Regions from separate parts of the Echinicola marina genome, predicted to be linked through region 4. Evidence: riboswitches for the same ligand, from Rfam matches in the RefSeq annotation. Region 4 holds a riboswitch; each other region holds the start of a gene.

Region 1 (7,711 bases), 210 kb from region 4:
TTGGCGCCAGAAGTGTAATTGACTGCAGCAAAAATAGAAAGTAAGCCTATGCCAATAAATGTAAAGAAAATCAACCAGCTGTCAAGGGAAACATAAAGTAAAGCCAAGCCACATATAAAGCTCAATACTCCAAAAAGGATCATGGCTTTTTTCATTTCTTTGGCTTGGATAATGCCAGACTGGACTGCCCGAATAGGGCCTTCTCGATCATCACTGTCCGCACCATGAATGCTATCCCCATAGTCATTGGCCAGATTCGATAGGATTTGGAGCAGGGTGGTGGTCAGTGCTGCCAGGAGAAAAACATCCCATTTGAACAATTCATGGGACCAAGCAATAAAGCTGGCCATTAAAATACTGGCCAAGGCCAGCGGTAAGGTTCTTAATCTGATGGCATGGAGCCATGCTTGCTTTTTACTGGATAGATTATTGTCCACGGTGAAAGGGCGGAATTAAAGCAGGTGCTTCATTAAACATGAAGCACCTGAAAAATGGATTTGATTAAGCTTCGATAAGTTTAATGATTTCATCATCCATAGGAGTGACTTTGGATTGGAAGAATTGTTTCAGTTCTCCTTTTTCATTGATGAAATATTTGCAGAAATTCCAAGTTGGTTCTTGGTCATTCCAGCCATTGAGTGACTTGTCGGTGAGCCATCTGTAAAGAGGGTGCTTGTCCACTCCCTTAACTGAGATTTTCTCGAACATAGGAAAGGTTACTCCATAATTGGAGGTACAGAATTTCTTAATGTCTTCATTGGTTCCTGGCTCCTGTCCCCCAAAGTTATTGGCGGGAAATCCAAGGATAACCACTTTATCTCCATAGGCTTCATTTAACTTTTGAAGATCTTCGTATTGAGGTGTATAACCGCATTTGGAGGCTACATTGACGATCAGCACCTTTTTGCCTTTGTATTGGCTGAAGTCTATTTTTTCGCCATCCAGGGTGGTCATGGAGAAATCATAAAAGGATTTTTCCGTTGACTGTTCTTTGTTTTCTGTCAAAGCTTCAGCCGATTCGGTGTTTTCTGATTTGGCACTGCAGGCAAATAAGGCTACTACAGCAATAACCAACATTAAGTTCTTCATAATTACATTCTTTCTGGGACTTTTATACCTAATAACTTCATTCCGGTCTTCAAAGTTTTCGCAACTTGGGCACTTAGGGCTACCCTAAAGCTGCGTACTTTTTGATCCGATTCACTAAAGATAGGAAGTTCTGCATAAAAGCGATTGTATTCCTTGGCTAAATCAAATAAGTACTGAGCTAAAATGGAAGGAGAGTATTCCTCACCTGCCTGGCTGATTTTCTTCTCAAAATCATTGAGCAGGATAATCAATTCCTTTTCTGCTTTTTCCACCTGTCCTAAACCTTCAAAAGCTTCAGATTGGTAAGAAAGTTCAATTTGGTCTGCCTTTCTGAGGATGGCGGCAATCCGGGCATGTGAATATTGGATAAATGGCCCAGTGTTACCTTGGAACTCAATGGATTCCTGAGGGTTGAAAAGCATACGCTTCTTAGGATCCACTTTAAGCAGGAAGTATTTCAAAGCCCCAAGCCCCAACATTTCATACAGCTCAGTAGCCTGCTCTTCTGTAAAGCCTTCTATTTTCCCCAATTCTTTGGTGTGACTGGCTGCAGTGTCGATCATTTCTTGGATCAAATCATCAGCATCTACAACGGTGCCCTCTCGGGATTTCATCTTACCTGTCGGGAGATCAACCATTCCATAGGAAAGGTGATAAAGTCCCTCACCATAAGGTCTGCCCAGTTTTTTCATGATCTTAAAGAGCACGTCAAAGTGGTAGTCCTGCTCATTGCCTACCACATAAACTGATTTATTGATTTTGTGATCCTGGTATTTCAGGTCTGCGGTTCCCATATCTTGGGTGATGTAAACAGAAGTGCCATCACCTCTCAGGACCAGTTTTTCGTCCAATCCCTCATCAGTAAGGTCTGCCCATACAGAATCGTTTTCTTTTTTGAAGAAAACACCTTTTTCAAGCCCTTCTTCCACAATGTTTTTTCCTAAGAGGTAAGTGTCGGATTCATAATAATATTGATCAAAACTAACCCCCATTTTTTTGTAGGTAGCATCAAAGCCTTCATAAACCCAACTGTTCATGGTTTTCCATAGCTCAACTGTAGCTTCATCTCCTGCTTCCCATTTTCTGAGCATTTCTTGGGCTTCAAGCATTAAAGGAGCCTGTTTTTTAGCTTCTTCTTCTGTCTGGCCCTTTTCCATGAGCGCTTGAATTTCTTTCTTATAGGCTTTGTCAAAAAGTACATAATACTTTCCGGCAAGATGGTCTCCTTTCAATCCTACAGTCTCAGGGGTTTCGCCATCACCAAAGTGTAGGTAAGCCACCATGGATTTACAGATGTGGATACCCCGGTCATTGACCAAGTTGGCTTTGATAACTTCATAACCGTTTGCAGAAAGAATTTCAGAAATTGAAAAGCCTAAGAAATTGTTCCTCAAATGACCAAGGTGGAGAGGTTTATTGGTATTGGGAGAGCTAAATTCCACCATGACCTTTTCGCCCTTTGCAGGAAGCTGTCCGAGGTTTTTATTTTTATATAATTTCTGAAATACCTCAAGCCATGATTGCTCGTCAACAGAAATATTCAAAAAACCTTTTACCACATTATAGGCACTAACTACTTCACAGTTCTCCACCAAATATTGCCCGATTTTTTCACCACTGTCCTCAGGTTTCATCTTGGTGAATTTCAAGAAGGGAAACATCACAAAGGTGTAATTTCCTTCAAATTCTTTACGGGTTGGCTGTAGTGCAATTGATTCAGCATCCACCTGATGATCGAAAGTGGCCGCAAATGCTTGGCTGATGGCTTGGAGAATTTGTTTCTGAATGGTCATTCTTATTTTAAATTTATACTTAAAAGTTGCTTACCAATGAATGGGTCATGGATTCCAGAACATCAAAGGCATTTTCAGCCATGACATTTTCCGAGTCCAAGGTTGGGTTAACCTCTACAATTTCCCAACAGCAAACTCTTTTATCTTTTATCAATTCTTCATTTAAATGGATGGCTTCATCTACGCTTAAACCATCCGGTACCGGAGTACCAGTTCCTTTGGAAATATTGCTATCCATACTATCCACATCAAAGGAAATGTAAATTTGATCGCAGTCTTTTAATAGGGCCAAGGCCTCCTGGGCAACTTCTGATATTCCTTTTGTTCTCACTTCTTTGGTAGTGAAGTTTTTAATACCATGCTTTTTAATCAATGCATTTTCAGGTTCCTCAGTGTCCCTTACAGAAATATAAACGATATCCTCCGCTTTGATCTTTGGAAAATCACCCCCTATTTTTTTGAGTTTCTCCCAATACTGAATTTCTTCTTCTGATGGCGACTTGACCCTGTTTTCTAGATTGTCTTCCTGGAGACACATGCCTAATGGCATTCCATGCATATTTCCTGAAGGACTGGTATAGGGACTGTGGATATCTGCATGTGCGTCGATCCAGATCACGCCCAACCTTTTGTCAGGGGCTGCAGATTTTATCCCCATGATACTTCCTGCAGCAGTAGAATGATCTCCTGCTAGAATGATTGGAAACTTTTTTTCCAATCTTAGGGCCTTGATGGTATCATGGACATTATTGATGACTTCATATACCCCGTCAATGTATTTTGCGTTTGGATAGATATTGTCTTTCCATAGATAATTATTGGCATCGGGTACACTGATCGGGTCAAACTTGGTGAAAAAGTTTGACTTTTTGTCCAGGCTGGCGATTTTTAGCGCATCTATTCCTAAACTTGCGCCTCTGGTGCCTGCTGCCAATTCTGACCTTACTTCTACCAGTTCAATGTTTCTCATGACCTTTTTCTCTTCGGTTTATTTGGGTTGTGGTATACATCAACCATGGATGTAAAATGATCCCCACAAAAGTAGTTAAAAATGTGCATAAATAGGAAGCGGCTTTAAAATGACTCTTCCAAATATTCATATGTAAGCCTTGGATGACTATGGTGTAGGTCATATAGGGTGGTTTGATCTAAAGGCTTTCTAAAATATGATCTGCTTTTGCGTAATGAAGAAGGGATTGATAGAATATTTTTTACGGAAGAAAAATAATTTTAACTCATTTGGCCTTGGAAAAATGTGGTCTGATTGAATGTGGATTAGGTTTTGATTGTCTGAATATTAATGGGGCAATCACAATGATGAAAATAAAACCCTACAAAATCTATAGGGATATTAGTAAATTAGAAAAAATGTTTTACCTTTGAAGAAGTTATTAGTGAAAAGCCGCTGAGGTAAGTAGCTAATTTATAAAGAATAGGGGAGAGAACAGGCTCAGTGAACCTATAGCAACCTATCCCTCTCGAACCTTCTTATTGGATGGCGGGGAGAAAAGGTGCTAAATCCTGCCTAAAACAATTAAAGGATCTATAAATGAAAAGGAAGATGGGAACACAGCGAATGCAGGACTACTTATTGAATGGCTCAAAACGCTGCTGTTGTTGAAAGATCTCAACGCAGCCAAAATTCTAACAACTAATAACAATTTAAAAAAGACATACCATGACAGCTACAGCTTCTAACTATAATACTTCAGTAATTAATCAAAATACCTTTAGCTTTAAATCTGTAATCAGAAATAATGTACAGGATCAATCCAATATCAATGTGTTTGATTGGTTACAGCAGCATGATGCAGTTAAAGTAGAAGGAAAGGGGGCTTTTGACTTCGCCAATTTTAAAAATTCCAATAAAAGCTTTCAGGTAGTCTATTTCAGCTTAGATGCTGAATTGGCTGATCACTATGCATTGTTCAGAGGAATTGTTTTGGCTGGTCAGCCTAAGGAAGTGTTTTTGGAGAATGTTCATGAGAAAAGAAGTTTTTCTTTGAAGTTTTACAAAAACAACGAGTCAGTAGCCAAAGAATATCTTGAAAAGGTATTTAGAATTGTGAATGAAGAAATCAGGTTCAAGAAAGTGTTGAAAAAAGTGCTTGTAAATCAAGAAAAACACCGACTTGAAGAAAAATTGTTGCTCAATGAGTTGAGCTTATAGAATAAATAATAGACCATTAATAATAACCATACTGAACGCCCCACTTTATTTAAGTGGGGCGTTTTGTTGTTGGCTGCGGGGTCAATCAATATTTCTGGGGTGAATAATTTCAAGCTTAAATTTTGTCCAATCCTTATTGGATTAGACGTAGTTGAAGTCACAGACCTGTCTAGCTAGTCAATTGAGTAAAAGTATGAACTCAGATGAATTATAAATAAATATCCGTGTTCATCTTTATCCATCTGTGGTTAATAAATAGCGCATAGCTAAAATAGATTGTTTTTCCCTGGCTTTTCGGCTTGGTCCAACCTTGTCCCAAAGTAATACCAAAGCTGGGGCAAAGCTGTATCAAAGCTGGGGTAAAGCTGGGTTTAGCCCTCTTTTTTGTTCAAAAGCTTCCTTTCTGGTCCAGATTTGCAATCTGGCCCCATAAATAAACGGCATTTAATAAATAGCGCATATCAAAGCTAAAATAGATTGTTTTCCCCCATCTTTTCAGCTTGGTCCTGGATACGGACTGTTTGTATTTTTTAGTTGAAGCAAAAAGCCCCAAGGCCAGATTTGACCTTAGGGCGTTTAGTTGGTTTAGGGTATGTTTTTGTTGGAGATGAGTCTGTGTTATCATTTCCAGCCGCCACCCAAACTTCTGTACAACTCTATATTGGCGATAAGTAATTGCATTTTTACATCTACCATATAGAGTTCAGTGTCCAGGGCATTGCTTTGGGCATTGATCACTTCTAGATAATTGGCATAACCACTACTAAATAATAAATAGGAGTCTCTTACTGCTCTTCTGGAATTTTTTAGCCTTTCTTTGGCAATATTGTATTCCTCTTCGGCCTTTTGAATACTGATGAGTTTGTTGGAGATTTCTGTGACAGCTCCGATGACTTTTTCTCGAAAGGCCAATTCAGCATTGTCCCTTTCTATCAGTGATACTTTATAATTAGTTTTTAACTTTCTGTTTTGGAAGACAGGCTGGGTCAATGAACCAACAAATCTGCCGAATAAGGCTGTAGGGCTAAAAATGTCACCGGCGTTCAAGGCGTCAAAGCCTATATCAGCCCCGATTTTCAATGACGGGTAGCGCATGGCTTGGGCAATGCCCACATCAGCATTGGCCGAGATAAGGTTCATTTCTGAGGCAATCACATCCGGTCGATTTCTGACTAATTCCATGGGTACGCCTACTGCAATTTCACTTAGCAGCTGGATGTCTGCCAAATCCCTTTTTACCAGGAATTTTTCGCCTGGATATTCTCCCAAAAGCTGACTTAGGTTGTTTTCCTGAATGGCGATTTGTTTCTCGATTTGTGGAACTAGTGAAGCGGAAATCAGTTTCTGAGATTCCGTCTGTGTGATGGCCAATGAAGAAACCATGCCTGAGGCATATTGGAGTTCCACTATACTTAACGTGGAGTCATTTAGCCTGAGGTTAAATTCTGCTACATCCAGCTGTTCCTTGAGCATCATCAGTTTATAATATGCAGTGGCAATTTGTGCGGTAAGATCCGTCTTTACTGCTTTTTGGAAGGATTCCTGCTGCATCAATTTGGCGAGGCTAGACTCCTTTTCTCTCCTGAATTTTCCCCATAGATCTATCTCCCAGTTGGACTGCATGGAAAACATATTTCTTGACCGCTCCAAAAACCATTGCGATGGAGGATTTTCTACACCCTCATAATGTTTGTTATTGGGGCGTGCATAGGATTGATCAGAAAACCTTCGGGACTCATAGCTCGGACCCACTGCAATTTCAGGAAAGAAATTGGCTTTGGATTTTTTAAGATATTCCTCAGCTATTTTCATTTGACCATTTGCTTGCTGTAAGCCAGGGTTGTTTTGCATTCCCTTATTGATCAGCTTGACCAAGATACTGTCTTCAAAGAACTCTTCCCAAGTCAATTCAGCAATATTCCTTATAGCAGCTGTTTTAGCTGTGGAATCTACCTGAACAGAGTCAGAGTCTACATGCCGAAAAGTAGCAGGTAAATTCAAGTCGGGTTTCACATAGTTTTTACCTGCTTTACATCCCGTCAAAATCACAATGCCCAGGATAATGATCAATAGAGACGAAACAGGACTCGATTTATATCTATCTAATTTGTTTCTCATAATTAAGCTGTAGCTGGTTCAAGCTGCTTTACTTTTCCACTTACTTTTTCATGGATGATTTGGAAGATCATGTATAAACTTGGGATGATGAAAATCCCCAAAATCATTCCGGCGAACATGCCTCCTGCTGCACCTACGCTGACAGACTCGTTTCCAACAGCTGAGGCACCTTCTGTCCACATCAGAGGAATCAATCCAGCGATGAAAGCAAAAGAAGTCATAATGATCGGTCTGATCCTTAATCTTGCCGCTTCTACGGCTGCATCAAATATGGAAAAACCTTCTTTTCGCTTTTGATTGGCAAACTCAACAATCAATATGGCGTTTTTTGCCAATAGTCCGATGAGCATGATCAAACTCACCTGTACGTATATATTATTGTTGATACCGGCCAGGTTGATGGCGATAAAAACACCCAGAAGCCCACATGGTAAAGAAAACAATACCGCAAATGGGAGGAAATAACTCTCATACTGTGCAGCGAGCAGGAAGTAGACAAATACCAAGCTGAGTATGAAAATTACCGCGGTTTGTACTCCAG
Region 2 (7,711 bases), 1.9 Mb from region 4:
TAGAACATATCAAACAGGGCCACTCCTGGGACATGATCTATTATCAAATATTAAGTATTTTATTTTGGTTCAACCCAGGCATCCACTTGATGCGAACAGCTCTCATCGATACACATGAATATTCAGCTGATGCCAATGTGGTAAAACAAACAGCCAACAAAGACTCTTATACTAATCTAATCGTCAAAATAGCATTCAAGGGACTTGATCTTCCTATTGGCAACCATTTTATAAGATCAACCACTTTAAAGCGAATTATGATGATGAAAAAAGCAGAAAAGACCAATTGGTTCAAATTGCTAATGGTAATCCCCTTGACAGCCATCCTATTGGGATTGGTTTCCATGAAAACCACTAACTCAGATGGCCTTTTATCGGAATTCACCAGTTTAAGTATCAATTCCATCCGAGAGCAAATAGTATCGGCACAAGATTCGATTAATGTTAACACCCGTGTCGTTAAGATCAAATCTCCGAAACATTATGAATATGTATCATCTTTAAAAGAGGGCAAAATCACTGCACAATTTGGTGATTTACAATATGAAATCAGCAATATCTCAGATAATGATGAATACAGCAAAGTATTGGAAATGCTCAGTATTTTCAAGCAAAACTCTTCTTTTACCAAAGATTACGGAATAGAAAATCTCAAGCAAACAGCAGACTCCATGCCTGCTCCCCAAGGTGGAATGGAAACTTGGAACAAGTATTTGTCCAAAAACCTAAAATTTCCAAAAGAAGCCAGGCAGCTTGGTGCGAAAGGAACTGTTTATATAGAGTTTGTGGTAGATAAAGAAGGACATATCCTCTCACCCAGCATCAAAAAATCTATGGGAATGGGACTGGATGATGAGGTATTGAGAATGTTCAGTCTTGAGAGCATGCCCAAGTGGAACCCTGGAATGGACAATGGACAAGCGATCAATACCTTAATGGTATTGCCAGTAAAATTCAAAGTAGCGGGAGGTGAAACAGCACAAAAAAGCCCCTTCTTCAATAAACCTAACCAGAAGAGCAGCAATGAAGTCTTCGATGTGGTGGAAGACATGCCTGCTCCTTATGGTGGTATGAATAATTGGAATGATTACTTGGCCAGTAGCCTCAGATATCCAGAACAAGCCAAGGAAAAGGGTATTGAAGGCACAGTCTATGTGACATTTGTCGTGGACAAAACCGGTGAACTCAAGAATCCTCAAATCCTTAGGGGTATTGGTAGCGGCGCTGATGAAGAAGCCTTAAGGGTTATTAAAAATGCAGACAAATGGAAACCTGGCAAACAAAACGGCACTGCCGTCAACGTTAGAATGCGAGTGCCTATCATATTTGCTCTTAATGATCAAACCAAGAAGAAATCAAACCGTTTGAATGAAGTTGTAGTCATAGGCTATGGTGCCCAAGCAAAAAGTTCTCCTACTGATGGGGCTTCTGTAAATAAACAAGAAACAAAAAACCTCAATCAAGCCAAATATTTTATCAATGGAAAGGAGTATGATAAAGAAATCATCAGCCAGATTTCTCCAGTTGACATCGAGAGCATCAATGTACTTAAGGGAGATAAAGCCGTTGATAAATATAATGAAAAAGGTAAAAATGGCGTGGTAGAAATCACCTTAAAAGAAGGTGCTCCATTACCTGATCAATCCTTAAAGGGCTCCTCAAGCGTGGAAGAGGAAGCTCCAAAAATAGAAATCACTGAAAAACTGGCTGCTGATAAAAAACCACTTTATGTGGTAGATGGAATTATTTATACCGATAAGGAAATGAAGAAAATGGACCCCAAGAACATTGCTTCAATTTCAGTTCTTAAAAACGGAGATGCTGTCAATTTGTACGGTTCAAAGGCCCAGGATGGTGTGATATTGATTACTACTAAAGAATAAGCCTACTTTTGGAAATCTGCCATTCTCTTTGGTCTTCCAGTACCTGTTCCTTAATTTAGGGTTTAGGCATTAATAAATTCTTAAACCAAAAATCTTAAAAAACTATGGGAAAAGGAGATATGAAAACCAAAAGAGGAAAAATCAACAGAGGAACCTTTGGAGCGAGCAGACCTCACAAAAATCAGAATATCAAAACCAGAAAAGAAAAACTGGGAAACAAATAAACCACGATCACCAACTATACAAACAAAAGCCTGAAATTCTAACTCAGGCTTTTGTTTTTCCTGCACACAAATCTCTTGCTGTACCGATCAAATCCAGGGTCAAGCAATATTTCTGGGGGTGAATAATTTCAAACTTAAATTTTGTCTACCCTTGTCAGATTAAGCGTAGTTTAAGTCACAGACCTGCCTAGACAGTCAATTGGGTAAAGGATGAGCACAGATGTATTATAAATAAATATCCGTGTTATCTTTATCCATCTGTGGTTAATAAATAGCGCATATCAAAGCTAAAACAGATTGTTTTCCCCCAGCTTTTCGGCTTTCGGCTTGATCCCAAATCTATCCTAATTTTACTTAGCCAATCGCATTTACATTTAATTCACTTTTTTCTTAATCCAAAACAGCTGCATAGTGCGTAAATAGCTGAAATGATCAACTAATTACTACTATGAAAACACAAACAAACAAATTTCTAGCTATTGGTCTACTGGCAACCACTGCCCTTTTTAACATCTCCTGCGACAATGATGACGATATGGGCATGCCTGAAAATAATGTAGCCTCTCTTTTTGTTTCTTCCAATACCAGCGGGGAAGTCTCCATTATCGATTTTTCTGATGAAAATAATATTACCACTACCATTACAAGTTCAGCTGGTACAGATGCAGATGGTATTTATTATGATGCTGAATCAGATGAGATCATCCAACTTGTACGTTCGGATAACTCCCTGAATGTTTACGGTAATATCATGTCATCGATGGTGAGCACTGGGATTTCCATCTCCTTGGGAATAAACACTACAGGTGGATTCGTAAGTGGCAGGGAAATAGCCGTTAGTAATGATATGGTGGTAGTGGCCGATTCACCCGTCGCGGCCAATGGCAACCAAAGCAGCCTATACGTTTACCAAAAGACCTCTTCAGGTTTTACTTTACAAAAGACATTTGCCGTGGACTTTGCCCTTTGGGGAATTCACATAGAGGGAAATACGCTATATGCCATTGTAGATAAAGACAGTGATCTGGCGGTATTTACCAACTTCTTTTCCAATTCAAGCGGCATGATCAATCCTAGTAAAAGAGTGACCATTGAGGGAATAATAAGAACCCATGGACTTACTTATTCTAAGGAAGATGACCTGATGGCATTGACAGATATAGGCGATGCGGGATCTGATAATGATGGAGCGGTTACGATCATTACTGATTTTAGTAATAAGTTAAACGCTACCGCCAATGGAGGCACTATTACGATGGCCCAACAAGCAAGGATTGAAGGCAGCAACACCTTCCTTGGTAATCCGGTAGATGTCGCATACAGTGCAAAATCTCAAATGATATTTGTAGCAGAAAGGGCCAATGGGGGCGGAAAGGTACTGGCTTATAACTATTTCAGCAGTAACGGTAACCCCAGCCCTGCCTTTAATCAGCAGGTAGCGGGTGCCTCTGCAGTTTATTTCCACGAAGAATAATCCACGCCACTCCTAATTAATAAGCAGACAAGAGGCTGTCTCAAAATTCATGATTGGGACCTTGTCCAGGTCCCAGAAGATCAAAATGACCCGGGAATTGAACAAATGAGACAGCCTTCATTTATTTTTTACTAAGTTTCCCTGTCTCTCCCAGTCAAATCCATTTGATTCATGAAAAATAATTTCACCCTCAATATTGATTATAAAACAATTTAATCCTTTTTAGAGAGAAAGTACTGCTCCTATTCAGAACTGAAATAGACACATCGTCAAAAACTTTCAAATACTTTCGGACGCAAAAAACTGATTTAATGGACCATTGACTCCTTTGCCCTCCCCTCTCTCTTAAAAACCGTTTTCCCTATTGGTTTAATAGGTTATATAAAGGTGAAAAAATTAATTAAAAGTATTTTTCGAAAGCTTGCAAATTCAAAATTTGAATAGTTACTTTGTGCTATCCTTTACTTTTTAAAAGTTCAGGATTTATACAGAAGAGGTGAGAGACAGGCTCATAGACCCTCTGGCAACCTGGAAAATCCAAGGTGCCAATTCCTGCCAAACGTGAATATCCTCGTTTGGAAATATAAATTCTTAAGATATGAATTTTACAATAAGGATTACAGCAAAGACAAAGCAACAAGCAGCATTTTCAGATTTCAACTTTTATAGGTGCATCAAATCAATGCACAATCTTAAATATATGCCCTTAATTTTCTAATCCGGGCACATTATTATTTAATACCACTTCTTTAAAAATTTCTTTGTCAATTAACTAACAAGTTACAAACATGTCACAAACTTATCATTACGAGACCCTTCAGCTCCACGCTGGACAAGAACCAGACCCAACAACAAAGTCAAGGGCAGTACCTATTTACCAAACCTCTTCATACGTTTTTGACTCTGCAGAACATGGAGCCAACCTTTTTGGCCTAAAAGAATTTGGAAACATCTATACCAGGATCATGAATCCAACTACGGATGTTTTCGAGAAAAGAGTAGCAGCTTTAGAAGGTGGTGTAGCTGCCCTGGCAACTGCTTCAGGACAAGCTGCACAGTTTATCGCCCTTAATAATATTTTACAAGCGGGTGACAATTTCGTCTCCTCTCCTTTTCTATATGGAGGAACATACAACCAGTTCAAGGTGGCCTTCAAAAGAATTGGAATAGATGCCCGATTTGCCAAAAGTGATAAGGCCGCTGATCTTGCAGCACGTATAGATGATAAAACAAAAGCCATCTATGTAGAGACCATTGGGAATCCAGAATTCAATATTCCAGACTTTGAAAATATTGCAAAACTGGCCAAGGAACATGATCTTCCATTAGTGGTAGACAATACCTTTGGAGCAGCTGGATTCTTGTTCAAGCCCTTGGCCCATGGCGCTAATATCGTGGTACAGTCTGCCACCAAATGGATAGGTGGTCACGGAACCTCCATCGGTGGTGTAATTGTAGATGGAGGAAATTATAATTGGGGCAATGGCAAGTTCCCTCAGTTTTCTGAGCCTTCTGAAGGTTACCATGGACTGAATTTCTGGGAGACTTTCGGAGAAAACAACCCCTTGGGATTGCCCAATATTGCCTTTGCCATCAGGGCAAGAGTGGAAGGCCTCAGAGACTTTGGTCCTGCATTGAGTCCATTTAATGCCTTTCAGCTTATCCAAGGATTGGAAACACTTTCATTAAGGGTACAAAGGACAGTGGACAATGCCTTGGCCATTGCCAAGTGGTTGGAAGATCACCCTAAAGTACAGAAAGTAAATTACCCAGGTTTGGAAAGCAGTCCTTACCATACTTTGGCCCAAAAATACCTGACCAATGGTTTTGGCGGTGTATTGAGTTTTGAATTGAAAGCCGATAAAGAAGCTGCTGCTGACTTTATCAATAACCTTTCACTGGTATCCCACCTGGCCAATGTGGGCGATACGAAGACCTTGATTATTCAACCTTCTGCAACCACCCACCAACAGCTCAGCGATGAAGAACAACTAGCCGCAGGGGTTACCCCTTCTCTATTGCGCTTGTCATTGGGCATAGAACATATTGATGATATCAAAGCTGACCTAAGTGCTGCCTTTGAAAAAATAAAATAGTAAAATGAACTTACAATCACCGTATCTGATTACCGATATGAGCCAAGAAGTTTTCCATTGTAAGGAAGAATTGAAGTTGGATTCAGGAGAGAGCCTTCCAGGCTTCCAACTGAGCTATACTACCCAAGGACACCTTACCCCTAAAAAAGACAATGTTATTTGGGTACTGCACGCCCTTACTGGAGATGCCAATGTCCATGAGTGGTGGAGTGGACTAGTGGGAGAAGACAAGTTTTTCGACCCTACCAAATACTTCATTGTCTGTGCCAACTTGCTAGGATCTTGTTACGGTTCCACTCAGCCATTAAGTGAAAACCCTAACACAGGGAAGTCATATTATTATGACTTTCCTAACCTTTCTACCAGGGATATGGCCAATGCCTTTGACAGGCTTCGAGAGCACCTTGGCATTCAGCAAATAGATACGGTGATTGGCGGTTCCCTTGGAGGACAAGTAGCCTTGGAATGGTCATATAAACTTTCCGAAAGCGTTAAAAACACCATTATTGTCGCTTCCAATGCCAAGACCTCCCCTTGGACCATAGGCTTCAATGAAGCGCAAAGAATGTCCATAGAGTCTGACAGTACCTGGGGACAAAACCATCCTGATGCAGGCAAAAAAGGACTGGAAGCAGCCAGGGCCATAGGCATGTTGAGCTATAGGCACCAAGATATCTTTCAGGCCAGCCAAGGCGAAACTGAAGAGAAAACCGACCATTTTAAAGTCAGTTCCTATCTTAGGTACCAAGGACAGAAATTGGCCAATAGGTTCAATGCCCTCTCTTATTGGGTGCTGACCAAAGCCATGGACAGCCATGACTTGGGAAGAGGCAGAGGAGGCACAGCAGCTGCACTTTCACAGATCAAGTCCAAGGTCCTATCCATCGGCATCAATACAGACCTCCTGTTTACCAAAGAGGAATCCCAATTTATCAGTAAAAATGTGCCAAATGGCACTTATAGAGAAATCAGTTCCATATATGGACATGATGCCTTCTTGGTTGAAAATGAGCAGTTAAATTATATTTTAAAATCTTTTTATCTGGAAAATAATGGCTAAACAGATTGGCTTATTTGGCTTTGGCGTTGTGGGTCAAGGGTATTATGAGATTGCCCAAAAGCACCAACAAGGCCTGGCCCCCAACACCATTGTAGTACAAAACCCCAATAAAAAAAGAAACAGTGAAATTTCCTTTTCTTTTGAGCCAAAAGATATTTTGGAAAATGACATCGAAACAGGTATAGAGTTGATTTCCGATGCTGACAAAGCCTATGATTATGTGAGCACCCTGCTCAAAAAAGGTAAAAAGGTCATCTCTGCCAATAAGAAAATGTTGGCCAATCACCTTCCTGAGCTTATCCAATTGGAAAAAGACTTTGGAGGCAGCTTATTGTATGAAGCCTCAGCTGCTGCAGGCATCCCTGTGATCACCACCTTGGACACCCAGTTTGCCGGTGACCAAATCACCTCATTGGAAGGCATACTCAATGGTTCGTCCAATTATATCCTCACCCGCCTTTTTGAAGACGGATTAAGCATTGCTGAGGCCATTAGCTTGGCTCAGGAAAATGGTTTTGCTGAAGCAGATCCCAGTCTTGACCTCAATGGAAGTGATGTAAAGAGCAAGCTTTCCATATTGGCACTGCATGCCTTTGGGCAGTATATTGAAGAAAAAAACATTGCTACACTGGGTATTCAACACATTAGCCTGGAAGAAGTCAATCTAGCGAAGGAATTTGGTTTAAAGATCAAATTGGTCGCTAAGGCCTACAGAAGCGAAGATGGAATAGCAGCCTATATTCTTCCTTCATTGGTCAAGCCCAAGGACTCACTATTTATGGTGGAAAATGAATACAATGCCATCAAGGTGGATTCCATCAATCTAGGCGAACAATTTTATTTGGGCAAAGGTGCTGGAAGCTATCCTACTGGAGCTTCTGTATATGCCGACCTATGTAAATTGGAAAGTGGATATGCTTATGGTTACGATAAACTGAATGGAAAAAGTCCAGTTACCATTATTCCTAAAGCAG
Region 3 (7,711 bases), 1.6 Mb from region 4:
AAGTCTTTCGGCCAAGTTTGGATATTCTTTCAATCCATTTGAAGAATCATGGAAAATTAAAGGGATGAACTTTGACAATATACAAAGTGGTCCCTTCCTTAGAATAGGGGCTGGCATTACTTTGCCCGAATCCAACTATTTCTACCGGGATGCTACTTTGGCCCTAAACCTATTTTATGGATTTCATTTTACCAAGCCCAAATCTCTCAATAACTACCTGGTCAATAATGGGTATCAAAAGTTGGATGGTTGGCCTACCAATATCGGTGTGAAAATTGTCGGAGAAAACAGGGGCTTTATGTATGGTGTGGACCTTTATAATGCCAATCAAAGCGGTGATGCCAATGCATCCTACCATCAAAGTTTGAGTAGTACAAGGGTGTATGGCAACTTAGGACACAAACTTTTGGATTTGAACAACTGGGAACTCGGGATGATGGGGGGATTGGGCTACGCTTCTTTGAGGTATTCATTATTGCATAAATACAAATTGGATTTCCCTAGCTTGATAGACCTTCCTGAATATGATGGGGAATTGAAAAAAGGAGGGTTAATGGCAAAACCTGAAGTCTTTTTGTCCTATGCTTCCAGCCTTTCCAAAAAATCACAATTGGCACTTAAGTACTCAATCACAGCTGGCTACGAAATCCCCTTGGCAAATTATAAGTTGGCAGATGTGAACATGTCCAGTTATATGGCCGGGCCTTTTCTACAATTCGGCTTGGGAATAAGACCCTAAGTCCAATAAACCGATTTTTTCTGTTGTCAAATAGAAATCTAAATAAAATATCTTCTTTGCAATTTTTTTCCATCTTTTCCTGTTAACTTTGGGATTGCTTATCGAGAAAGACCGAGGGAAGGGCCCAGTGACGTCTTAGCAACCTGAACAATACCAAGGTGCTAACTCCCATCCTGAGTAAGACAGGAAAAGATGAGCGGCAGATAAATGCTTCATTTTTCTTCCGGTTCTTGCTCGATATAAGCTTTAGAATAACAATGAGCATGAATACTAGAACGGATATATTACTTCAGCAGCTTAAAAAGAAAATTTTGATCCTTGATGGTGCCATGGGGACCATGATACAGCGGTATCAATTGGAAGAGGATGATTTTAGAACTGCAGCACTAAAAAGTCACCCAAAATCATTAAAAGGCAATAATGATCTACTTTCCCTCAGTCGACCTGATGTGATCAAGCAGATCCATGAAGCCTATTTGGATGCCGGTGCTGATATATTAGAGACCAATACTTTCAGCAGTACTTCTATTGCACAGGAAGATTATGACCTTTCTCATTTAGCTTACGAATTAAATGTAGCTTCAGCAAAAATAGCAAAAGAGGTCGCATTGGCCTATTCAGAAAAAACTCTCGATCAACCAAGATTCGTCGCTGGTGCCATTGGACCTACCAATAGAACAGCTTCAATTTCCCCAGATGTAAATGATCCCGGTTTCAGGGCGGTAAACTTTGATCAGTTGGCAGAAGCATATGCAGAGCAGATCAGGGGGCTCATTGATGGAGGTGTGGATATACTTTTGGTGGAAACCATATTTGATACCTTGAATGCCAAAGCAGCCGTATATGCTATTCAGGAAGTCTATGAAGAAAAAGGCATTCCATTAGATCCTGATGAAGGGGGCATACCGATCATGATCTCAGGTACCATTACAGATGCCTCAGGAAGGACCTTGTCTGGGCAAACTACAGAGGCTTTTTTAATTTCATTGTCACATGTACCTTTGATCAGTATTGGGCTGAACTGTGCCCTAGGAGCAAAAGAACTAAGACCATATCTTAAGGTTTTGGCTGATAAGGCACCTTTTTATGTCAGTGCCTATCCTAATGCAGGATTACCCAATGAATTTGGACAATACGACCAAACAGCACACGAGATGGCGGACCAAGTGGAAGAATTCCTAAAAGACGACCTGATCAATATTTTGGGTGGTTGTTGCGGTACTACGCCCGAACATATTAGGGTGATTGCCGAAGTCAGTAAAAAATATGAACCCAGAAAACTAGCGTTTGCATAAGAAGAAGAGTGGGAATGGACAATAATAAAAAACATGATCTTTTGAAGCTTTCAGGGCTAGAGCCTTTGGTTTTTACCCCTGAATTGAATTTCGTCAATATTGGTGAAAGGACGAATGTTACAGGATCTAAAAAGTTTGCCAGATTAATTCTTAATGGACAGTTTGACGAGGCTTTGGAAGTGGCCTTGGATCAGGTACGTGGCGGTGCTCAGGTACTTGATGTCTGTATGGACGAGGGGATGCTTGATGGTGAAGCGGCCATGGTAAAATACCTTAATCTTTTGGCTTCTGAGCCTGAAATCAGCAGGATTCCAATAGTTATTGACAGTTCAAAATGGAATATTATCCTTGCAGGGCTTAAGTGTATCCAAGGTAAGGGTATCGTCAATTCCATTAGTTTGAAAAATGGTGAGGAAGAATTTGTCAGCCAGGCCAAGGTCATCAAGAAATTTGGAGCGGCTGTAGTGGTAATGGCTTTTGATGAGGATGGCCAAGCTGATACCTACCAAAGAAGAATCGATATCTGTAAGCGGAGTTATGATATCCTTGTAAAAAAGGTCAAGTTTAACCCTCAGGATATCATCTTTGATCCAAATATATTCCCTGTAGCCACAGGGATGGAAGAACATAAAACCAATGCCATAGACTTTTTCAAAGCCACCCAGTGGATCAAGGAAAATCTGCCTGGGGCTAAAGTAAGTGGTGGTGTAAGTAATGTGAGCTTTTCATTCAGGGGAAATAATCCTGTAAGAGAAGCTATGCATGCCGTATTTCTTTACCATGCTATCCAACATGGAATGGATATGGGAATTGTCAATCCAAGCATGCTGGAAATATATGATGATATTCCAAAGGATCTTCTGGAACATGTGGAAGATGTCATTTGGAACAAGCGGGATGATGCCACGGAAAGATTGTTGGATTTTGCGGAAACGGTCAAGTCATCAGGGAAAAAAGAAGTCAAAAGTGAAGCATGGAGGGAAGATCCTGTAGCCAAGCGTATGGAACATTCCTTGGTGAAAGGTATCATTGATTTTATAGAACAAGATGCTGAAGAGGCCAGACAGGAGCTTAATAGTCCACTAAAAGTCATTGAAGGGCCTTTGATGGATGGTATGAATGTCGTGGGGGATCTCTTTGGTTCAGGTAAAATGTTTTTGCCACAGGTGGTGAAGTCTGCCCGTGTAATGAAAAAGGCAGTAGCTTATTTGGAACCCTTTATGCCTAAGGCAGGTGATGCAGATTTCGACGAGGGAAGCAGTTCTATCAAAAAGGTCTTACTAGCTACCGTAAAGGGTGATGTCCATGATATAGGAAAAAACATAGTGGGCGTAGTGCTCGCCTGTAATAGCTACCAAATCATAGATTTGGGAGTAATGGTAGATGCCCAAAAAATCATCGATGAAGCTATTAAAAACAAGGTGGATATCATTGGCTTAAGCGGATTAATTACCCCTTCATTGGATGAAATGGTCAATGTGGCTTCTGAAATGGAACGCCAAGGATTGAAGATTCCATTGCTGATCGGTGGAGCAACCACCAGTAGAATCCATACAGCTGTAAAAATCGATCCGGTATATAGTGGCACTGTGGTGCATGTGATGGATGCTTCTAAATCTGTTCCAGTAGCCGGTGAAGTAATCAGTGAAGAAACTAAAGCAGCTTTTCACCAAAAAATGAAAGCTACTTATCAGGAATTGAGGGAATCTCACCAAGCCAAACAAGAAGCCAAACAATTGGCTACCTATGAAGAGGCAAAAGCCAACCATACAGTTATTGATTGGCAAGGTTTCAATCCCGTAGCACCTGCTAAGCTAGGAAGAACGGTGATTGACCTTGACCTTAAGACCTTAAGAAAGTATATAGACTGGACACCATTTTTCAGTACTTGGATGTTGGCCGGGAAATTCCCGAAAATCCTTAAAGATAAGGTAGTAGGGGAGCAGGCGTTGAAATTATATAATGAAGCCAATGATATGCTGGACAGGATCATTAATGAATCTTGGTTGGATGCCAAGGCGGTTATAGGTTTATATCCAGTCAGAAGATCAGGTGATGATATTACCATTCTGGATGAGCACCATCAGGATACAGCCACCACCTTTCATTTTCTTAGACAACAAGGCAAAAAAGGTAAGGGGGTTCCGAATCGGTCTTTAGCAGATTACCTTCACCCGGATCAAGTGGATTATTTTGGTGGATTTGCCGTTACCGCCGGATTAAGGATGGATGAAAAGGTAGAGGAATTCAAGGCCAAAACGGATGATTATAACGAAATTATGTTAAAAGCCCTTGCCGACAGGCTTGCTGAGGCTGCTGCGGAATACATGCATGAAGAGGTGCGAAAAAATTACTGGGGATATGCCAAGTCGGAACAATTTGACAATGAGTCATTGATCAAAGAAGCATATGCCGGAATCAGACCTGCTCCAGGATATCCTGCATGCCCTGAACATTCAGAAAAAATCACCCTATTTGAGCTTTTGGAGGCAGGGGAAATTGGAGTTGCATTAACGGATAGCTTTGCCATGTTGCCTACCTCATCCGTAAGTGGATTTTATTTTGGCCATCCAGAGAGTAAATATTTTGGATTGGGAAAAATCGCCGAGGACCAAGTCGTAAGCTATGCCCATAGAAAAGGAATATCTAAGGAAAAGGCAGAAAAACTACTTGCGCCTAATTTGGCCTACAATCCAAAACTGAATCCAGTAATGCAATAAAGATTAGCTTTGACCAGTGGACCTGTTGGATATTTTAACTGATGATAAATATCCAATAGGTCTTATGACAACCATATAGAATAATGAAAGTAACCGAACACATTAAGCAAGCGAAGAAAACCCTTTTTTCATTTGAAATATTACCTCCTCTAAAAGGACAAAGCCTCAACGAAATGCTCGATGGGATTTCGCCTCTAATGGACTTTAACCCACCTTTTATAGATGTAACGTACCACAGGGAAGAATTCATTTATAAAAAGCATCCTAACGGACTTTTGGAAAAGGTAAGTACCCGAAAGAGACCCGGGACTGTAGGAATATGTGCAGCCCTGATGAATAGGTTCAAAGTAGATGCAGTACCCCATATCCTTTGCGGTGGATTTTCCAAAGAAGATACTGAAAATGCCCTTATTGATCTGAATTTTATTGGAGTAGAAAACATCCTTGCTTTGAGAGGGGATGCCCCGAAGTCCGAAGGTAGATTTGTTCCGGATGAAAATGGACATAATTATACCAATGAGCTGGTAAGCCAGATAGTCGGTATGAATAATGGAAAATACTTACATGAAGAGACTGAGACCGGTTTTCAAACGGATTTTTGTGTGGGAGTAGCAGGTTATCCAGAAAAACATTTTGAAGCACCAAGCTTTAAATTTGATCTTAAATACCTTAAAGCAAAAGTGGATGCAGGAGCTGAATATATTGTCACGCAAATGTTTTTCGATAACGAAAAGTATTTTGACTTTGTGAAGGAAGTGAGGGCTGCTGGTATTGATGTGCCTATCATTCCTGGATTGAAACCGATTACTACATTAAGGCAAATTACCATGCTGCCAAGTATTTTCTTCCTAGATCTTCCAGACCCATTAATGAATGAACTGGAAAAATGTAAAACCAATGCAGATGTTAAGCAAGTTGGTATTGAATGGGCCATTCAGCAAAGCAAAGAGCTGATTGAATTTGGTGTTCCTTGTTTACATTATTATACCATGAGTAAAGCTAGTACAGTGTATAAGGTAGCGAGTGAGGTGTTTTAAGCAGTATTGATCATGATAAAAAAGGCCACTTTACCCAATGGGTGAAGTGGCCTTTTCTTTTTCGAACCATGAAAAGATAATATTAGTTTTGGATAATAATCAATTGTAATTATCCATGCATAGAGTGTAGTTTTATTTTTTAGAATCGATGCTTTATGCCCAAGGGAATAATCTTTCAAATCTCTGGGGTAAGATAAAGTTGAGATTTTATTTATTGCATATTTATGAATCCAATTGTCCAATGAAACTATTTACCAAGTTCTTTTTTTTTCAGGGCCTCTTTTGCCTGATCAACCTCTATGGCTTTGCCCAAGATAAATCACAAATTCAAATAAATGATCAAGATTTAACCGTTTGGTATAATCAACCTGCAAAAGAATGGACGGAGGCCATCCCTATTGGAAATGGCTATATGGGGGCTATGGTCTTTGGTGGTGTAGAGCAGGAACGTATTCAATTGAATGAAGGAACTTTGTATTCTGGAGATCCTGATTTTACCTTTAAGAGCATCAATGTGCGTAAGCGCTACCCTGAAGTTATGGCTTTATTGGAGTCTGGGGAATATGGAGAGGCGCAGGATATTATCAAAAAAGATTGGTTGGGAAGGGCACAGCAGTGCTTTCAGCCTATGGGAGATGTTTGGATAGATTTTGATCATAAAAGAGAAATAAAGAACTACAAGAGAAGCTTGGATTTGGCCCAGTCTATTGTCAAAGTAAGCTACCTAGAGGGAGGTGTAAACTATACAAGGGAGTATTTTGCCAGCTATCCAGATCATTTGATTGCCGTAAAGCTATCTGCGGATAAACAAGCAGCCATTACATGTGAACTAAAACTCTCTACTCCACATAAGCCCACAGAAAAAGTATTCAATGATGAAAATCAATTGGTCCTGCAGGGCAAGGCTCCTGGTATTGCCCTGAGAAGGTCCCTTCAAACGGTGCAGCATATTGGAGACCAACACAAATATCCGGAGATTTTTGACATGAATGGCAATGTCAAGCCCGGAGCTAGTCAAGTCATGTATGATGAAGATGTATTTGGCTTAGGAATGGCCTTTGATACACGCATAGAGACAAAGATAAATGGAGGAAAGATCCTTTCAGAAAATGGCAGTATAAAAGTAATAGGAGCTGATGAAGTGGTTTTCTTAATATCCGCTGCTACCAGCTATAATGGCTTTGATAAATCTCCCGTGCGGGAAGGGATAGATGAGGAAGCTAAATCCAAAGGCTTTTTAAAGGCTGTAGAGAACAAAAGTTATGCCTCACTTTTGGAAACGCATACCAATGATTATCAGCAGTTATTTGATCGGGTAAAAATCAAACTGGATAAGCAAACTAAGCAATCCATGCTTCCTACAGATCAGCGATTACTCCAGTTTTCCAATGGCAAAGACCAATCTTTGGTAGGTTTGTATTTCCAATTTGGCCGATATTTGATGATTTCAGGTTCCAGACCTGGAGGTCAACCCCTCAACCTGCAAGGTATATGGAACGATAAGGTCATCCCACCCTGGGCCAGTGCCTACACCATGAATATCAATTTGGAGATGAACTATTGGCCTGCCGAGATGACCAATTTATCTGAATGCCAAGAACCACTCTTTACAGCAATTGACGAATTGGCGATCAATGGTCAGGAAACGGCCAAACAGATGTTCGGTAACCAAGGATGGTTGGGAAATCACAATATGACGGTGTGGAGACATGCTGAGCCTGTTGATATGTGTGAATGTTCATTTTGGCCTATGGTAGCTGGATGGTTAATGAGCCACAAATGGGAGCATTACCTTTATAGTGCTGATAGAACATTTTTGAAAACTGAAATCTTTCCATTATTGGAAGGGGCCGTATTGTTCTACAAAGATTGGTTAGTCCCTAATAAAGAAGGCTATCTGGTCACACCAGTGGGACATAG
Region 4 (7,711 bases):
GATTCCTCGAATGGGTTTATTTTAACTGACTAACAGCCGCATATATTTTGGAAAAAAGGACTTTATTCCTCGTTTTTAACACCAAAACTTCTTTAAACATAATGAAAATATCTCTAACCGCAATAAAACCGCAAAAATATTTTCCACTCCAATTTTCATCTCCTTCACATCAAAACACAATTAACACCTTGTATTTAACCATAAAGAAATACTAAAACGGTTTATGCAAATATCCCTACCATTAATTAAAACCATATTATCACCCAAACACCTTTTCTTGATATTTTTCCAGATTCTTTAAATCTTCAAAGGACAATAGAATTATATTGGTATTATAAACATTCACAATTCTCTCAATTAACTTTTTACTATGGAAACAATAGATGAAGTGATCAGCAAAATGGACAAGATCGTCTTTGATTGCCAGCAGACTGCCAGCAGAATTGGCTTTTTTGCTATTCTTTACAGAAGAGTAACCATCCGAATCAAGGAAGGAATCATCAACAAGGAATTCGAAGACAACGCAAGAATGGAAAAGCTGGATATAATATTCGCCCAACGTTTCTTTGATGCTTATAACCTGTATTTAGAAGCAAAACAACCTAGCAAAAGCTGGTTTTGTGCCTTTGAAACAGCCGAAAAATCCGGCACCACCATCCTTCAACATTTATTATTGGGAATTAACGCCCACATCAATCTTGATTTGGGAATAGCAGCCGTCGAAACAATGAAAAATGGAAACCTTCTGGATATCAAAAATGACTTTGATAAAATCAACATCATATTATCCGAACTGGTAGACGGAGTAAAATCCAACTTATCCAAAGTATCACCCATTTTTGGTTTCTTGATCAAATTCGCCAATGGAAAAGATGAGGTATTACTCAATTTCAGCATTCAGATCGCCAGAGATGGGGCATGGAAGTTTGCCAATGAATACGCTATTGCAGCAAACCTTGACCAAGCCTTAAACAATAGGGACTTGTCCATACTGAAAATCGGAAACAAAATCGCCAAGCCTGGCAGAAGATTAAGTGTGATCACAAAATTCATCAGCTGGACCGAATGGAAATCAGTCCCCAGGGTAATGGACCAACTAGAAGTAATTTCAAAGGAAAACATGCCTCTCCAACTTTCTTTTAACAAACTGGAAACAGCCTGATCATACTAGCCCCTCACCGACTTCCACACCATCTTCCTTTGAAGGTTTTTTTCCCAATTTTTCTTCCAGCCAATCCCGTTCTGTTTTTGAAATCAAAACAGAACGGTGATTCTTGTCCTGGATTTTTAGTTTATTCTCTAACGCACTGGTTTCAGAAAAATACTTCAAGCGCATATCACTTGCCTCCTGCAGCTTAAATTTCTGCTCATGAACATAAACAGCCACAGCACTTTCCGATTTATCCAACAATAAATCATAAGGCCCCTTATTCGAGATCAACTTAACAACAACCGGTGCAGTTTCAATGGCCACAAACAAAAGAACTATAAATAAATTAGCTGCAGCTATCGCCTTACTCTCTGCGGTAAGTGTTGCAAGTGCATCCATTCTCGCCGCCATGCCGTCATATTGATCGATCATTGACTTTTGCTGCAAAAAAACCTGTTCTTTATCTTCCAGTATTTGATTGATTTGGACTTCATTTTTATCAATTTTCGCCCAATTTCTTTCACGAACCTGAATCAAAGCATCTTCAGCAGCATCCAGCTGTCGCTCTTTCTTCTCAGCATTTACCCCCAAGCCAACAATCCCCGTTGTACCTGTCGTCTTTTCCCCAAAACGCTCCGAATCATATTCCTTTTGTTTCTGATCACGAAAAGCCGCTTTTTCCTGTATTTCCTGCTTCAGCAAATCATTTTCTTTTTCCAGCCTTTCCACTTCTGGAAAAACAACCATCAAATTTTCCCTAGAACTGGCCAGATCCTTAAGCTTATTAGCCTCCAGCTTTTTATTGATTTCCTTTTCAAAAATCTTCAATTCTAACGGCTTAGAAATAACTATAGCCAATAACACCGCCAAAATCAATCTTGGAAACGCCACTCTCAATTCTGACCAGAAGCTTTCCCGCTTCCTCATACCAGAAACAATGAACCTGTCTAAATTGAAAATCATCAAGCCCCAAACCAAACCAAAAAGAACTGTCCAATACCACACTTCAAACACAGTAAACAAAGCATAACCGCCGGAAAGAGCCGCAAGCAAACCTGTAAAAAACACAGCCCCTCCAATTCCAATATATTTATTGGATTCAGTTGGACATTTCCTTAATAAGGCCATATTGCCTCCGCTACAAAACCACAGAAAATCCTTAAGTTTCTCCATTATCTTTATTAAACTTTACTACCATACCTGACTTCTCTTCTAATCATCAAAAAGTGGGCAATTCTGCGTTCAAGATACTTTTGATTTCTAGGGATATATAATTAATGTGACCAATCCTACCCTAAATGCCACCAATCCCCCTTTTCTTGTTTCAAAACTTATAAAATCAATCTTGAAATCACCCAAAGACAAAAAACACAACAGCGTACAACCTCCGCTACTGTACGGAAAAATGTTCGAATTTGGGATTTATTCATATTTTCCGATCACAGGACAGCTAATTTTCATCCATTATTGATAACTTTCTAAAAAAACCAAACGCTTTATCATGACAAATCCATTCTATTCAAGCCCAAAAACTCTCCTTTTCCTGTTGACCATATTGCTTAGCCTACAACTTCAAGCCCAAAATTCCCCCGAAAAATTCAAAGAAGAAGTTGAGTCAATCGTTCAAAATACCCCTATTCCAAATTCAGCAGAACCAATATACCTTTTTACCGGAAGCTCCAGTATTAGAAAATGGACAGATATTCAAGAGTATTTCCCTGATCAGACTATAGTCAATACCGGATTTGGCGGCTCCCAAGCCCATGAGCTATTATTCTATGCCAACCAACTTATCATCAGGTATCAACCACAGAATATATTTATCTATGAAGGTGATAACGATATTGCCAGCGGCAAAAACCCCGTCACCATCCTTAACACCATGAAAAAACTGGTCACAAAGATCCATAAAAGTTTACCAGAGGCAGAAATACATTTCATCAGCCCAAAACCCAGTCCGTCCAGATGGGAATTAAAAGAGCAATATGAAGCCCTCAACAGGTTAATGGAAATCTATTGTAAAAAGACGGACAAAGTGTCTTTTATCAATATATGGGACATTACACTTAATGAAAACGGAAAACCAATGCCCGAAATCTTCATCGAAGACATGCTGCATTATAACGATAAAGGCTATGACCTATGGTACTCGGTCCTAAAAAACTATATACCTCAATAGTACCCAACAAGAAATTTTAGATCGCAAAATATAAATTGTTTGGAATTTCAACGAGGCTAATGTTACTTTGTATCACTTCAGGCAACTGATTTATAAAGAAGAGGCGAGAGATCAGGCTCATTGACCCTCTGGCAACCATTCGCCACAACGAAAAGGTGCCAAAACCTGCCCAAAATTAAAGGGAACTATAAATTAGACATTATGATCCATTTACGTACACAATTCTTTTTCTCTATTCCCCATCGTATTTACATAAAATATGCCATGTCCGGTATAAGGAAAAGTACGAATTGTGACATTAATTAATTTTACTAACCTGAAAAATCCCATCATGTCCAATAAGCATTTTGAAACCGAAGCTATAAGAATCGCTTCTTCTAAATCCAACCAAAGAGAACACTCTGCCCCTATTTACCTGACTTCTAGCTTTACTTTTGATAGTGCTGAAGAAGCCCGTCAGATGTTTGCAGATGAGATACCTGGAAACATCTATTCTCGATATGCCAACCCTAACAGCTCTGACCTCATAGAAAAAGTTTGTGCAGCAGAAGGTACAGAAGATGGCATAGCTACAGCATCAGGTATGGCTGCTATGTTTGGCAGTATGGCCTCTATCTTACAACAAGGAGACCATATACTTGCTTCCCGCTCACTATTCGGATCCACCCATCAGTTGCTCACAAGGGTTTTTCCAAAATGGGGCATTACATCTACCTATGGTGACATTTCCGACATTCAAAACTGGGAAAAACTGGTTCAGCCCAATACTAAAATGTTATTCATAGAAACCCCTTCCAATCCCGGCTTGGAAATCATCGATCTGGAATGGGTAAGTGCTTTCGCAAAGGCGCATAATCTGATCCTGGTTGTGGACAATTGCTTTGCTACTCCATACCTACAACAACCAGCCAAATGGGGGGCTGACATTGTTGCCCATAGCGCCACCAAATACATAGATGGACAAGGAAGAGTATTGGGAGGATTGATCTTAGGCAAAAAGGAATTGATCCAAGAGGTACAGTTTTTCACCAGACATACCGGCCCCAGTCTTTCACCATTTAATGCTTGGATACTTTCCAGAAGCATGGAGACTTTGGCGGTAAGAATGGATAGACACTGCTCCAATGCCCTTACCGTAGCCGAATATTTCCAGGACAACAAAGACTTGGAATTTGTAAAATACCCATTCCTTAAGAGCCACCCTCAGTATGACTTAGCCAAAAAACAAATGAAGCAAGGAGGTGGCATCATCACCTTGACATTAAAGGGGGGAATCGAGAGGGCACAAAGGTTTATAGACGAATTGCAGATGATCACTGTCACTGCTAACTTGGGCGATAGCAGAAGTATCATCACGCACCCTGCCTCCACCACACACAGTAAATTAACAGAAGAAGAAAGAGAAAGAGTAGGCATCTTGCCTGGCTTGATCAGACTTTCCACGGGACTGGAACATCATGATGACATCATCGCTGACGTAGAAAGAGCCCTGGAAAAATCCAGATAAATAAAATTTCGATTTTTGAACAAAATCCTTCATATTTTAAATGTGAAGGATTTTTTTTTGTAGCATTTTTTCATCGTGTCTCGTCTAGACACTATCTAAATAGCGCTAAAACCATGAAAAAATATTACTTCTCTATTTTTGTCATTTTTCTGGCACTTACTTCCTGTATGAACGGAGATCCAGAAAACGCTCCCTTGGCCCCTAAACTCAGAGTACTCAAAGACTATGAAAAAGACCTTGCCAACAGCAGCAGCAATTTCGCTATTGACCTTTATTTACAACTCAAAAAATCCGGAAACCCTAATTTGTTTTTCAGCCCATTCAGTATACAGCAAGCCCTATCCATGACCATGAATGGTAATAAAGGAGAAGTACTGGAAGAATACAAGGAACTACTTGGCTTTGAAAACACTAGCCTAGAGGAAGCAAATAATGCCAATCATGAACTCACTCAATTTCTAAAAGAGGTAGATTCTAAAGTCACCTTGAATATCGCCAATGGAATTTGGTACAGGGAAGGACTGAGCGTAAAAGCTGCCTTTCAGCAAACCATGCAAAAGCAATACCTCGCCGCCTTAAGTACCTTGGATATGAAAGATCCAAATTCTGCTGAGATCATCAATCAATGGATAGAAAAAAACACCAATAACCTCATCAAGGATATGATTGACCAAGTCCGTCCTGACGCAGTTATGTACCTCGTCAATGCCATTTATTTTTATGGAGACTGGAAATATCAATTCGACCAAAACCTAACTTCCAAAGCACCTTTCCATACCAGCCCTAGCGAAAGCCATCAGGTAGATATGATGAGTCTTTCCGACCCTGCTGACATCAATTACTTCAAATCAGATAACCTTACCTATTTGGAGATACCCTATAGTACTGGTCAATATTCCATGGGCATTATTTTACCAGACGGACCCAACTTAGCTGCTATAGAAAATGAACTTTCCCTTTCGCAAATCGACCATTGGAAAGAAAACCTTCATCCAAGTGCCGCTATCATAAAAATGCCCAAATTCAAAATGAGGCAAAAAATCAACAACTTGAGAGATGATCTAGAGGCAATGGGACTGGTCACTCCATTTTATTTTGACAACAGAAACTTCACCGAATTATTCGACAGTCATACTGACCCATTAAAAATTAGCAGGGTTATACATGATGCTTTGATTGATGTAGATGAAAAAGGTACTGAAGCTGCTGCTGCTACAGTTGTAGAAATTGAACTCACTGCTGCTAATCCTACTCCCCTTATCATCTCCATGGACAGACCTTTTATCTTTTTCATTCAGGAAAAACACAGTGGAGCCATTTTATTTATGGGAAAACTCTCCGACCCAAGTATTTTATAAAAAGCAAGGGCCGATCCAAATGGTTCGACCCTTGCTTTTTATCATTTCTACTCTTCTTGTTTTAATAAGGGTGAAGAATAATAATTCACCTCTAATGCTTTCATTCTTTCCTCATGCTTAATAAGCCTGGATTTATAATCATCCCAGTCCCTTAAAGCTGGCTTGGTCCAAGCAATCTCTGCTATACCTATCAACCTTGGAAAAACCATATACTCCAATTCTTCCATTGTTGAGATGGTTTCAGTCCACAAAGGAGCCTCCACGCCCAAAATATCGCCTTTATCAATTCCCTCTTCCAAGGTAGCTGGATCCCACAGATACGCACTATCCAATTCTATATAAGCCGCCCAATGCAATCCCAGTTGGGTCGTAGAATCATATTGCATATCCAAATAGGCCCTTGTAGCTGGAGATATCAAAACTTTCGCACCTTGATCTACAGCCATTTTCGCATTTTCTGCTTTTGCCCAATACTGCGCCGTGGCACTAGGCCTCAAAGCGGCATGAGCAATTTCATCCCAGCCTATCACCTTTTTATCATAAGAATTTACAATATCCTGCACCTGCTCTATAAATGGAATATAATCTTCCAAAGGTGTCACGTGAGATTCATCTCCCCCAATATGGATATATGGACCGGGAGTAAGCCCCACTAATTCCTTAACCACATCATCAATAAATTGATAAGTAATCTCCTTATCAGTACAAAGCGTACTAAAACCAACCTCAGTGCCTGTATACAATTCTGGTGCTTCTCCATTACAATTAAGCTCAGGATAAGAGGCCAGTGCTGCATTCGTATGTCCAGGCATATCTATCTCAGGTACGATCGTAATAAATCGCTCTTGAGCATATTCTACGATTTCCATATAGTCTTCTTGGGTATAAAAACCTCCTTCGCCACCGCCTACTGCAGTACTACCACCGATTTCTGTAAGCATTGGCCAAGACTTGATCTCAATCCTCCACCCTTGGTCATCTGCGAGATGTAGGTGCAAATAATTCATTTTATACAATGACATCAAATCAATATACCTTTTGACATCCTCCACCCCAAAAAAGTGACGCGCTACATCCAACATACTACCTCTATAACCATATTCTGGAGCATCTTCTATCTTAACCCCAGGCACCTTCCAGGCCCCTCCTTCAAATCCCCCTACCTTTTCTATGGCCGAAGGCATCAATTGCCTCAAAGTCTGAAAGCCCCTGAAAATTCCCTCTGGCGTGGCACCTTTTATACTGATCCCATCAGGCCTCACATCGAGTTCATACCCCTCTTTTGGCACATCCAATCCCAAACCCAAAGCAATATAATCCCCCTCCGGTTTTTCGGTCACTACTTGTATATTAAAACCTGTCGAATGGTTAATAAACTTGGAAAAGAATTGAGCAACATCTTCCAGCTCCGACCGGTCGATATATATCTTAGTATTTTCATCAATAGTAAAAACACCGTCTTGTGCTTGTACTTTTTCAGGTAAAGGAATAAGTGCTTTATCCGAAAGTTTCGGATC

The links. A riboswitch is a leader RNA that binds a small molecule or an ion and turns the genes downstream of it on or off. The one in region 4 is predicted to bind S-adenosylmethionine.
Region 1: it holds a riboswitch for S-adenosylmethionine, as region 4 does, so the genes downstream of both, KZP23_RS12420 (hypothetical protein) here and KZP23_RS11530 (trans-sulfuration enzyme family protein) in region 4, are expected to answer to the same signal.
Region 2: it holds a riboswitch for S-adenosylmethionine, as region 4 does, so the genes downstream of both, KZP23_RS18795 (O-acetylhomoserine aminocarboxypropyltransferase/cysteine synthase family protein) here and KZP23_RS11530 (trans-sulfuration enzyme family protein) in region 4, are expected to answer to the same signal.
Region 3: it holds a riboswitch for S-adenosylmethionine, as region 4 does, so the genes downstream of both, KZP23_RS17465 (homocysteine S-methyltransferase family protein) here and KZP23_RS11530 (trans-sulfuration enzyme family protein) in region 4, are expected to answer to the same signal.

What each region holds. Positions count from the first base shown of each region.
Region 1 covers NZ_CP080025.1:2,963,908-2,971,618, forward strand. Annotated here, with positions in the region: gene KZP23_RS12400 (1,4-dihydroxy-2-naphthoate polyprenyltransferase) at 1-437, opposite strand, end outside; gene KZP23_RS12405 (glutathione peroxidase) at 502-1,089, opposite strand; gene argS (arginine--tRNA ligase) at 1,092-2,882, opposite strand; gene rocF (arginase) at 2,902-3,852, opposite strand; SAM riboswitch class I at 4,303-4,434, shown strand; gene KZP23_RS12420 (hypothetical protein) at 4,561-5,052, shown strand; gene KZP23_RS12425 (efflux transporter outer membrane subunit) at 5,674-7,170, opposite strand; gene KZP23_RS12430 (efflux RND transporter permease subunit) at 7,173-7,711, opposite strand, start outside.
Region 2 covers NZ_CP080025.1:4,628,044-4,635,754, forward strand. Annotated here, with positions in the region: gene KZP23_RS18780 (M56 family metallopeptidase) at 1-1,883, shown strand, start outside; gene KZP23_RS18785 (30S ribosomal protein THX) at 1,988-2,107, shown strand; gene KZP23_RS18790 (hypothetical protein) at 2,556-3,581, shown strand; SAM riboswitch class I at 4,062-4,171, shown strand; gene KZP23_RS18795 (O-acetylhomoserine aminocarboxypropyltransferase/cysteine synthase family protein) at 4,370-5,677, shown strand; gene metX (homoserine O-acetyltransferase MetX) at 5,682-6,737, shown strand; gene KZP23_RS18805 (homoserine dehydrogenase) at 6,730-7,711, shown strand, end outside.
Region 3 covers NZ_CP080025.1:4,317,536-4,325,246, forward strand. Annotated here, with positions in the region: gene KZP23_RS17460 (hypothetical protein) at 1-739, shown strand, start outside; SAM riboswitch class I at 835-938, shown strand; gene KZP23_RS17465 (homocysteine S-methyltransferase family protein) at 1,003-2,034, shown strand; gene metH (methionine synthase) at 2,049-4,754, shown strand; gene metF (methylenetetrahydrofolate reductase [NAD(P)H]) at 4,838-5,791, shown strand; gene KZP23_RS17480 (glycoside hydrolase family 95 protein) at 6,033-7,711, shown strand, end outside.
Region 4 covers NZ_CP080025.1:2,757,003-2,764,713, reverse strand. Annotated here, with positions in the region: gene KZP23_RS11545 (DUF5995 family protein) at 371-1,162, shown strand; gene KZP23_RS11540 (DUF4407 domain-containing protein) at 1,163-2,323, opposite strand; gene KZP23_RS11535 (SGNH/GDSL hydrolase family protein) at 2,652-3,329, shown strand; SAM riboswitch class I at 3,417-3,523, shown strand; gene KZP23_RS11530 (trans-sulfuration enzyme family protein) at 3,661-4,836, shown strand; gene KZP23_RS11525 (serpin family protein) at 4,950-6,194, shown strand; gene KZP23_RS11520 (beta-N-acetylhexosaminidase) at 6,242-7,711, opposite strand, start outside.